One region of the Paraburkholderia sp. J7 genome, then DNA from elsewhere that is predicted to be linked to it. Evidence: predicted binding sites of a transcription regulator. Region 1 holds the regulator's gene; the other holds the start of a gene.

Region 1 (5,116 bases):
GCTGTCCTGCCGCCGCCAGGCTTGCGGCTCGCCGGGCTGCGTGGCGGCCGCAGGCGCGGCCAGCGAGCCATTCGCCAGCGCACGCGAGCACAACACGAGCGCGGCATCGGCGGCATGGAAGGACTGCAGATGATCGGCTACAGCATCTGCGTTGCGCCGCGCGAGCAACGCTGCCTCGAACCATGCCGCCGAAGTCACGAGCATCATCGCGACGATGAGCAGCACGACCGGCAGCGCGACGCCACGACGAGCGGCGCGTCTGCGGCGCTTCACGCGAAGGTGCACGCTCATGACGTTGCCGGCAGAACGTTACGCAGCACGACGTGCCGCCAGAACGCTTGCCGCGCTCGCCCATCGGCGCCGACTGCCTGCATGCCATCGCAATCGACATAGCGCACGCGCCGGGAAAGGAGCGCGCCACGCACCAGCACGCATAGGTCGACCGCGACGACCGCAGCCCATTGATCGCGCGTGAGCACCGAAGCTTCGACCGCCTGCGCCGCGCCCGCCGTCCAGTAGCGCAAGCGCAAACGTTCGACGCCCTCGACAAGCGGCTGCGCCGTGCCGACCTTTCCGGAGCCCTCGCAATAAAGCTCGGTCTCACCGGTTGAGCCGCTCACCTTGGCGTGATAGCGGTTCACGATTTCGACGCCCGCTGCGCCAACCGCCTGCCCAAGGCAGTCGGTGATCTGGCCGTTCGCGGCGGGCCACGTCGAGATTCCGTCGCCTTGATAGCGCACCGCCAGCCCATCGGAGCGGCTCGACAGCGACTCGCAGGCAAGCGCGGCATCGGCACCGCTCGGTCGCCCGGCAGCGCAGCCGAAAATTGCAGGACCGGCAAGCGGCGAGCGCGCATCGGCTGCGGTAAAACCGGCCATCTGGATCTGCTCGCCGATCAACATCAATGCGTTCATGCCGGCCTCGTGGATACGCACGGCATCGCTCGCCAGCGCGTAGGCCTGGCGCTGCGTGCGGTAGGCCGAGAGCGCGCCCAGCGTCACCACGAGACCGAGCGCCACGGCAATCGTCAGTTCGAGCAGTGTGTGGCCAGCATGCTGGCGTGCATACGCGAGACGCTTACTCATCGCAGAAATGCCAAGGCGACGCAGGCGCGCCCTGCGGGCGCCGTTGCATCGAGACATGGCGCGACCCGCGAGGCCGCAGCCGAACCTGACGCTGCGCCGAACGGTGTCGCCGCCCAACTCACAGACGCGATCGATGCGTCTCCGCCCGCACTCGACGTGGTCAGCTGCCCTTCCGGCACAAAGCTCGCCGTCAGCGCCTTCCATCGATCGATCGGGGAGCCAGATGCGCCTGCCACGCGTGCGGCTTCGGCGATGGCGTCAGCGGCAAACACCGCGCGTTCGCGCGCCGCTGCCAGCTGCGCATGCCGGGCCACCCCGAGCTGCGTGCTCATCAGGCCGAGCCCGCACATCGCCATGACGCCGAGCGCGATGGCAACTTCGAGCAGCGTCGATCCGCGCACGCCACGCTTGCTGGCCCGGCTCACGACGCACCCGTGCATGCGCCGTCGCTCACGCGTGCCCGGCCGCCCGCCGCGATGCGTATGCAGCGCCGCCAGCTCGCGCCGCGCTGCGCAGCCGACGTGGTCCGCGGGGCGAACTCGAAGTTGCGCAAGCTACCAATGGTTTGCCCCGCCGGCGGCGAAAAAGTGATGGCGGTGAGCCCCGAAGCCACGGTGATCGAGTCGAGCGCCGGCTGGATGCGCAAAGGGATATACGCGCCCGCGCGCTCGATCATGACGGCCCAACCGCATGACCAGTCGGCGCTACCGGACGGACACGCCTTAGCCGCCGCCAGGCAATTGCGCGCAGTATCCACGCGGCAGACGGTAATGCGCGCCTTGCGCCGTATTGCCTCGTTGCGCGCGTAGGCAAGCGTGCCGAGCATGGCGTTGGCGCGTGCGTCGACCTGGTCGCGCACGCGCCACGCGGTGAAAACAGGCGTGGAAATCGTTGCGCAGATCGCCAGCAAGACGATGACGACCATCGTCTCGACGAGTGTGAATCCTCCGTGCCTCATCAGCAATCCTCAGTTTGAGCGGATTGCCATCAATCTACGGACGAACAGGAAACGAAACAATTAGCCGAACGGCTAGCTGGTGCGCGCAGCGTCGGCTCGCGAGAATGCAAGCGTTACGACAGCGGCAAAGCGGGAGGGAAGAAGAATGCGAATGCGCTCAGCGCTTTTTCGTGGGGTTGTTGGCAGCACCCGCACGGCGGAATTCCTCGATCACGTCTTCGAATTCGGAGACGTCTTCGAAGCGTCGGTACACCGAAGCAAACCGGACGAACGCGACCTTGTCGAGTTCGCGCAATTCGCCCATCACGAGCTCGCCAAGGCGCTCACTGCGCACTTCGCGCTCACCGCTGCCGAGCAATTGATATTCGATACGGGCAACCGCCGCGTCGATCGCATCGGCCGCAACCGGGCGCTTGCGCAGCGCCAGTTGCATGCTCGCCATGATCTTGCGGCGGTCGAATTCCGTGCGGCTGCCATCCTTCTTGACGATAGACGGCATCGCCAGCTCGACCCGCTCGTACGTCGTGAAACGCTTGTCGCAGGCCGGGCAGCGGCGGCGGCGCCGGATCGCGGCGCCGTCTTCGGACACGCGCGAGTCGACGACCTGCGTGTCTTCGTGCCGGCAAAAGGGGCAGCGCATGGCCTATCGCGTGGTTTAGCGGTAGACCGGGAAGCGCTTCGTCAGCTCAGCGACCTGCGCCTTCACGCGCTCGATCGTGGCGGCGTCTTCCGGATTGTCGAGCACGTCGGCAATCAGGTTGCCCACCTGCTCGGCTTCCTTCACGCCAAAACCGCGCGTCGTCATGGCCGGCGAACCGAGGCGGATGCCGCTCGTCACAAACGGCTTTTCCGGATCGTTCGGAATTGCGTTCTTGTTCACCGTGATGTGCGCGCTGCCAAGCACGGCTTCAGCTGCCTTGCCGGTAATGTTCTTCGCGCGCAGGTCCACCAGCATCACGTGGCTTTCCGTGCGGCCCGAAACGATGCGCAGACCGCGCTTGACCAGCGTTTCCGCCAACACGCGAGCGTTCTCGACCACTTGCTGCTGGTAGGTCTTGAATTCCGGCGAGAGCGCTTCCTTGAACGCCACGGCCTTACCGGCGATGACGTGCATGAGCGGACCGCCCTGGATGCCCGGGAAGATGGCCGAGTTGATCTGCTTCTCGAACTCCGCCTTCATCAGGATCACGCCGCCGCGCGGGCCGCGCAGGCTCTTGTGCGTGGTCGTGGTGACGAAGTCGGCGTGCGGCACCGGGTTCGGGTAGACGCCCGCAGCGATCAGGCCCGCGTAGTGCGCCATGTCGACCATGAAGTACGCGCCAACCGCCTTGGCAACCTTGGCGATGCGCTCGAAGTCGATACGCAGCGCGAATGCCGACGCGCCAGCGATGATCAGCTTCGGCTTCGTTTCGTGCGCGCGCTTTTCGAGCGCTTCGTAGTCGATGTCTTCCTTGGCGTCGAGGCCGTAGCTCACGACGTTGAACCACTTGCCGCTCATGTTCAGCGCCATGCCGTGCGTGAGGTGGCCGCCTTCGGCGAGGCTCATGCCCATGATGGTGTCGCCCGGCTTGAGCACGGCGAAGAACACGCCCTGGTTGGCCTGCGAGCCCGAGTTCGGCTGAACGTTCGCGGCTTCCGCGCCGAACAACTGCTTCACGCGGTCGATCGCGAGCTGCTCGACGATATCCACGTATTCGCAGCCGCCGTAATAGCGCTTACCGGGGTAGCCTTCGGCGTACTTGTTGGTGAGCTGCGAACCCTGCGCGGCCATGACTGCGGGCGAGGTGTAGTTTTCCGACGCGATGAGCTCGATGTGCTCTTCCTGGCGGCGGTTTTCGAGTTCGATCGCCTTGAAGAGTTCGGGATCGACGTTGGCGATGGTGCTTTCGGCTCTGTCAAACATACGGATTCCGTTAAGTGTGTTCAGGTTGACCGGGTCTCGCGCGGAACGCGTAGCGGGTACGCGGCGCTGCTGGCGAAGAGGCCAGCCTTGACGTGGCGGAAGGAGGTGCCGCACACGCGAGGCAGGACAGCCCCCGCAGCGCTAACGAAAGCGCGCGAAATCAGGCTGCCCAGGCGAACGGCAAAACGGCACCCTGCGCTTCACGGTGGGTCGTTCCACCTTGAGTCCCTTATTGCGGGCAGATCGCTACCGCTATCGCCGCTATTTCAGGACCCTATCGCCAGTCACGCAGGGATTGAGCGCGTTAGTGTATTGGAACGGCAGGGAATAGGCAACCGCCCACACCCCGTGCGCCCGGGCGCCCCGCGCCTGCTGGCGCGACGGCCGGTGGTACCGGCGATGCGGCCCTCGCGCGTTCTGTCCCTTCCTTGCCGCAACGCGGCATTGGAAGTAGGCTTTCCGCTTTCCTCGCCTTCTACCGACCAGGGAGCCACCATGATCGTTTTCGTCACCGGCGCATCCGCAGGATTCGGCGCCGCCATTGCGCGGGCCTTTGTCACGGGCGGACATCGCGTCGTCGCCACGGCCCGCCGCAAGGACCGCCTCGACGCGCTCGCCGCCGAACTCGGCGACGCCCTTCTGCCCATCGAGCTCGACGTACGCGACCGCGCCGCGGTCGAAGCCGCGCCCGGCGCGCTGCCGCCCGAGTTCGCCGGCGTCGACGTGCTGGTCAACAACGCCGGCCTCGCGCTCGGCGTAGAACCGGCACAGAAGGCCGACCTCGACGAGTGGGAAACCATGATCGACACCAACTGCACGGGCCTCGTGCAGGTCACCCACGCGTTTCTGCCCGGCATGATCGCGCGCAACCGCGGCCACATCTTCAACCTCGGTTCCGTGGCGGGCCGCTGGCCGTATGCGGGCGGCAACGTCTACGGCGCGACCAAGGCCTTCGTGCGCCAGTTCAGCCTGAACCTGCGCGCGGACCTCGCGGGCACCGCGCTGCGCGTGACCGACATCGAGCCGGGCCTGTGCGGCGGCACCGAGTTCTCGAATGTGCGCTTTCGCGGCGACGACACCAAGGCGGCCAACGTCTACAAGGACGTGCAACCGCTCACGGCCGAGGACATCGCCGACTCGATCTACTGGATCGCCACGCGCCCCGCACAC
Region 2 (5,116 bases), on a different contig from region 1:
GTCGTGATCGATGGCTGCCCGTTGGTGTGCGCGCAGAAGTGTCTGGAGCGGCACGGCATCGCTCCCGACCAGCACGTTCAGCTGGCCGACTGTGGCGTGAAAAAGCGCTTCCACGAAGACTTCGATCGCGAGGAGGCGGAGCAGGTTGTGAGCCGCGTGCTTGAATCGATAGCGGCGCTCGGCACGCTCCACGCGACGGCGCGCTGAGCGAAGGGAGTCCCGCAACCAGGCCGCACGAGCCTGGCCGTTTTGCCGTGCGCGAGTTCCTTTTAAGCGCGTCGCAGCGTGAATGCGGGAAACAGTGCGGCTATCCTGCCGATGAGTGAGGGATCGGGATAGCCCGCCATCGATACGGCGTTCAATTGATCGTCGGCACAACCCTCGGTGCGAAAGACCTGCAACGCGTAGTTCGTTATGTTCATTGCCGAGAGCGTTTGCGCGAGCTTCAGGATTTCGCTCTCTGGCAGCAGATCGGGATGCAACGTCGTGCGGCACTCGTACTGCACACCGCTGGCCTGCACGGCCTCGAGACTGGCCAGCGCATGCTTGCCGCTCGAGGCAACGCGGGTGACGTCGGCATAGTCGCAAAACGCTGCCTTGACGTCCAGTCCAACCCAATCCACCAGCGGCAAGAGCTCCCTGAGACGACGCGGATGCGTGCCGGCAGTGTGCAAGCCAACCTTGAAACCCAGCGCTTTCACATCACGAATGGCTTGCCTGAGCGCTGGATCGCCAGTAGGCTCGCCCCCGCTGAAGACCACGGCGTCGAGCAGGCCCACCCGGCGCGCAAGCAGGTCCAGAACGGTTTGCCACGCGAAGGCACCCTTGCGGGTGCGTGGCTGCAAATGCGGATTATGGCAATACGCGCAGCGCCACGGGCATCCCTGCACGAATACGACCGCGGCAATCTGGCCTGGATAATCGGTTGCAGTGAAAGGGACCACTCCGCCCACTTTGAGTGAGCGGGGTGCTATCGGGCCGAGGTCCGGCCCGCGTGGTTTCATCTCAGTGAGCAAGCCATGCCTCGCGTTCGCTGAAATATTTGCGCTCGTGGAATTCCCCCTTCTTGCCGGTGTTGAACGAAGAGACCGGACGGTGATAACCCATGACGCGGGTCCAGATCTCGCAGGGCTGGCGTTCTGCGTCAGAGAGCGTGACGCAAGGGTTGTTAGCCTTCACGGATTGAGAGAGTACGGTGCTCATGGTTTAGACCTCTGCGGTTTCGAGTTGAGAAAGCTTGCGTTGAAGGATGTCTTCGTCGCAACGTGGGCAAAACTTGTGGCTGCCTCCCAGGTAGCCGTGCTTCGGGCAAATCGAGAAAGTCGGCGTGACGGTGATATAGGGCAGCGAGAATCGATTCAGCGCGCGTCGAAGCAACGTGCGGCACGCGTTCGCCGACGAAAGCGGTTCGGTCATGTAAAGGTGCAATACCGTACCGCCTGTGTATTTACGCTGGAGGTCGTCCTGGCGCTCCAGCGCTTCGAACGGATCGTCGGTGAAACCTACGGGCAACTGCGACGAATTCGTGTAGTAAGGCATATCCGGCGTGCCGGCCTGCAAGATGCCCGGAAAGCGCTTGCGATCTTCCTTGGCGAACCGGTACGTCGTCCCTTCGGCCGGCGTGGCTTCGAGGTTGTACATGTGGCCGGTTTCCTCCTGATACTCGAGCATTCTCGCGCGCACGTGGTCGAGCACGCGGATCGCCATGGTGTGTCCCCATTCGCTCGTGATGTCGTGCTCGTCGGACGTAAAGTTGCGGATCATTTCGTTGATGCCGTTCACGCCCAGCGTGGAGAAGTGATTGCGCAATGTGCCGAGGTAACGCCGCGTGTACGGGAACAGCCCGTTGTCCATGTGGTGCTGGATGACTTCGCGCTTGATCTCGAGGCTCGTCCGGCCGAGTTCGAGCAGTTCATCGAGGCGCCGGAGCAGCCCCGCCTCGTCGCCGGCGTGGCGGTGGCCCAAACGCGCGCAGTTGATCGTGACGACGCCGAGGGATCCGGTCTGCTCGGCGGAACCGAACAAGCCGTTGCCGCGTTTGAGCAGCTCGCGCAGATCCAGCTGCAGCCGGCAGCACATGGAGCGGATCATGTTCGGCTTGAGTTCGGAATTGATGAAATTCTGGAAATAGGGCAGTCCGTAACGGGCGGTCATTTCGAACAGGCGGTCGGCGTTCGGGCTGTGCCAGTCGAAATCGGGCGTGATGTTGTAGGTTGGAATCGGAAAGGTAAAGGCGCGGCCTTTCGCGTCGCCGGCCATCATGACTTCGATGTACGCCTGATTGATCATGTCCATCTCGGCCTGCAGTTCGCCGTATGTGAAGGACATCTCGCGCCCGCCGATCAGCGGCACCTGCTCGCGTAGATCTTCAGGACAGACCCAGTCGAACGTGAGATTCGTGAAGGGGGTTTGCGTACCCCAGCGCGAAGGCACGTTGAGGTTGTAAATCAATTCCTGAATGTATTGGCGTACCTCTGCATACGACAGGTTGTCGTGGCGCACGAAGGGGGCTATGTACGTGTCGAACGAACTGAACGCCTGCGCGCCCGCCCATTCGTTTTGTAGCGTGCCGAGGAAATTGACGATCTGGCCAATGGCGCTCGACATGTGCTTTGGCGGCGACGCTTCGACTTTTCCCGGTACGCCGTTCAGCCCTTCGTTCAACAGCGTGCGCAGCGACCAGCCTGCGCAATAGCCCGAGAGCATGTCGAGGTCGTGAATATGCAGGTCCGCGTTGCGGTGAGCCTCGCCAACTGCCGCCGGGTACACGTGGCTGAGCCAGTAATTGGCAATGACCTTGCCCGAGACGTTCAGGATCAGGCCACCGAGCGAATAGCCCTGATTGGCGTTGGCGTTGACCCGCCAGTCCTGTTGCTCGAGATACTCGTCGATCGACGAGCGGACTTCGATCAAGGGCTTGTCTAGAGGCACGGTGAACCCTCCCTTTGATACTAGATATTGTTGGTGTGGCGATCTTATTAACTAGATATAGTGCGAGTCAACATCGTTCGAAGGTGAGTTGGGCGCTACTTGATCCGTGCTAATTCCCGTGGGTGCGTGCTCGACGGCCGGCCGATTTTCGCTGCGGGGGTAACGTTTTGTGCGCGCCACACCGAACGCGATGTGTGCGATTGCACGCACGCGTCGACAGGGGGTCGCGATGATCGGGGGGAAAGGGGCCGGCACAACGGGCGAACACGGCTTGCCCGTGCCGGCCTTTCAGGAGGGAGGGATGCTGTTGGCGGGAGGATGCAGTGCGAGGCGCGCGTTAGCCGCCGCTGCATCCACAGGTGCCGCCGGAACTGCCGCAGCCACCCGCAGCCCGCTGCTGGGCGGCGACGGCGTTCGAATCAGGGCTTGCGAGCACGAAGTCGATCACGACCTGGTCCGGCTGGCGCGCCACGTATTCAATATGAACCGGGCGCGGATAATACTGGGCGATTTGCTGGAGAAGCGGAACAGGATCGTGATCGTTCACGAAGCGCATCGTCTCACCGTCGTCGAGCGCTTCCAGCGCGCCGAAAATCGCCGCATGGCGGAATCGTTTGGCAATGCCGCGCGCGTCGAAAACATAAGTCCGGCTGTCGAGAATATCGGCCATGTCAGGCTCCTGGAAAAAATGTTGGAAGTATGAAAAGCGTGTCGTCAAAGAAGCCGGCCATTGTCGTGGCCGGCTCGTCAATGCGGCGTTCAAACGCGCTGAGCCGCCTTGTGAGTCGTTTTGGCTTCGACGGGCACAGCCGTTTCGGGACGGCGCAACAGCAGTCGCGCGGCGAACCAGCAGAGGTACAGCACGCCTGCCGCGAACACCACGTCACCCGGCACACGCAGCCACACCAGCGTTTGCATCAGCGACGAATGAATGACTTCCGGCGAACGCGCGTACCAGAGCCCCTTGCTCACGCTGGCCCATGCCTGGTAGATGCCGGAAGGCAGGATCGAGATGAACACCATCATGAAGAGGCCAATGTTGAGCATCCAGAACGCCATCTTGAGCAGCGAGTCGTCCCAGGCTTCGCGCGACGACATGCCGCGCAGGCAGAACAGCATCAGGCCGATGCCGAGCATGCCGTACACACCGAACAGCGCTGCGTGACCGTGTGCCGGCGTCATGTTGAGGCCTTGCACGTAGTAGAGCGAGATGGGCGGGTTGATCGAAAAGCCCAGCAGGCCCGCGCCAACGGTGTTCCACACGCCCACGGCGACGAAGCACAGGATGACCCACTTATACGTTTGCACCCACGGTGCGGCCTTCGTTCTGCGATACGTTTGCCAGCCCTCCAGCCCGATCAGCGCGAGCGGCACCACTTCGAACGCGGAGAACACGGCGCCGACCGCGATGACGGCAGTGGAAGCCCCCGTGAAGTACAGGTGGTGCAGCGTGCCGAGAATCCCGCCGAACATGAACACGATCGTTTCGAACACGATGGCGCGATTGGCCGTCGACATGCGGATCAGCCCGAGGCGCGAGAAAATCAGTGCGATCACGGCGGTGGCGAACACTTCGAAGAAGCCTTCGACCCACAGATGCACGAGCCACCATCTCCAGTACTCGATCATCGAGTAGTGGGTGTGCTGACCCCAGGCGAGCGACGATGCGTAGAAGAGCCCAATGCAGGTCGCCGAGAGGAACACCATGCCGATCAACCCGCGGCCTTCGGTCTTGCGATTCTTCAGCGCCGGCATCAAGGCGCGCCCCATCAGGAACAGCCAGATCATCAAGCCGACGAACAGCAGGATTTGCCAGACGCGGCCCATGCTGGTGTACGCCAGGCCCTGGTTGCCGATCCAGAAGCTGAAGCCGGTACCGAGGTGCTTCAGCGAGCCCAGCCAGCCGGTCACGGTCGATCCCACGACGATGAAGAGCAGTGCCCAGAAGAGCACATCGACCCCCAGCTTCTGCAGCGGTGGCTCGTGCCCCGAGAGCAGCGGCGAGATATAGAGGCCGGTCGCGAGCCATGCTGTGGCAATCCAAAGGACACCGAATTGAGTGTGGATCGTGCGGCTCACCACCCACGGGAGCACTTCGGCAATCGGAATACCAAAGAAGCTGTGTCCTTCGACCGCATAGTGCGCGGTGAGGGAGCCCATGACCACCTGCGCCAGCAGCAGGCCG

What was found. The regulator NrdR, encoded in region 1, represses ribonucleotide reductase genes. The targets are predictions, from matches to a motif close to CACNANATNTNGTG.
Region 2: the regulator NrdR is predicted to act here: its motif matches at 2,981-2,994, upstream of U5A58_RS07470 (ribonucleoside triphosphate reductase).

The regions. Positions count from the first base shown of each region.
Region 1 is NZ_CAJMYZ010000013.1:74,568-79,683, forward strand. It holds gene U5A58_RS21590 (hypothetical protein) at 1-291, opposite strand, end outside; gene U5A58_RS21595 (PilW family protein) at 288-1,085, opposite strand; gene U5A58_RS21600 (hypothetical protein) at 1,082-1,510, opposite strand; gene U5A58_RS21605 (GspH/FimT family pseudopilin) at 1,507-2,043, opposite strand; gene nrdR (transcriptional regulator NrdR) at 2,201-2,683, opposite strand; gene glyA (serine hydroxymethyltransferase) at 2,699-3,946, opposite strand; ZMP/ZTP riboswitch at 4,107-4,244, opposite strand; gene ydfG (bifunctional NADP-dependent 3-hydroxy acid dehydrogenase/3-hydroxypropionate dehydrogenase YdfG) at 4,442-5,116, shown strand, end outside.
Region 2 is NZ_CAJMYZ010000003.1:431,781-436,896, reverse strand. It holds gene U5A58_RS07485 (putative zinc-binding protein) at 1-207, shown strand, start outside; gene U5A58_RS07480 (anaerobic ribonucleoside-triphosphate reductase activating protein) at 270-1,004, opposite strand; gene nrdD (anaerobic ribonucleoside-triphosphate reductase) at 1,006-1,203, opposite strand; gene U5A58_RS07470 (ribonucleoside triphosphate reductase) at 1,207-2,931, opposite strand; partial or broken gene U5A58_RS07465 (DUF2249 domain-containing protein) at 3,362-3,601, opposite strand; gene U5A58_RS07460 (nitric-oxide reductase large subunit) at 3,691-5,116, opposite strand, start outside.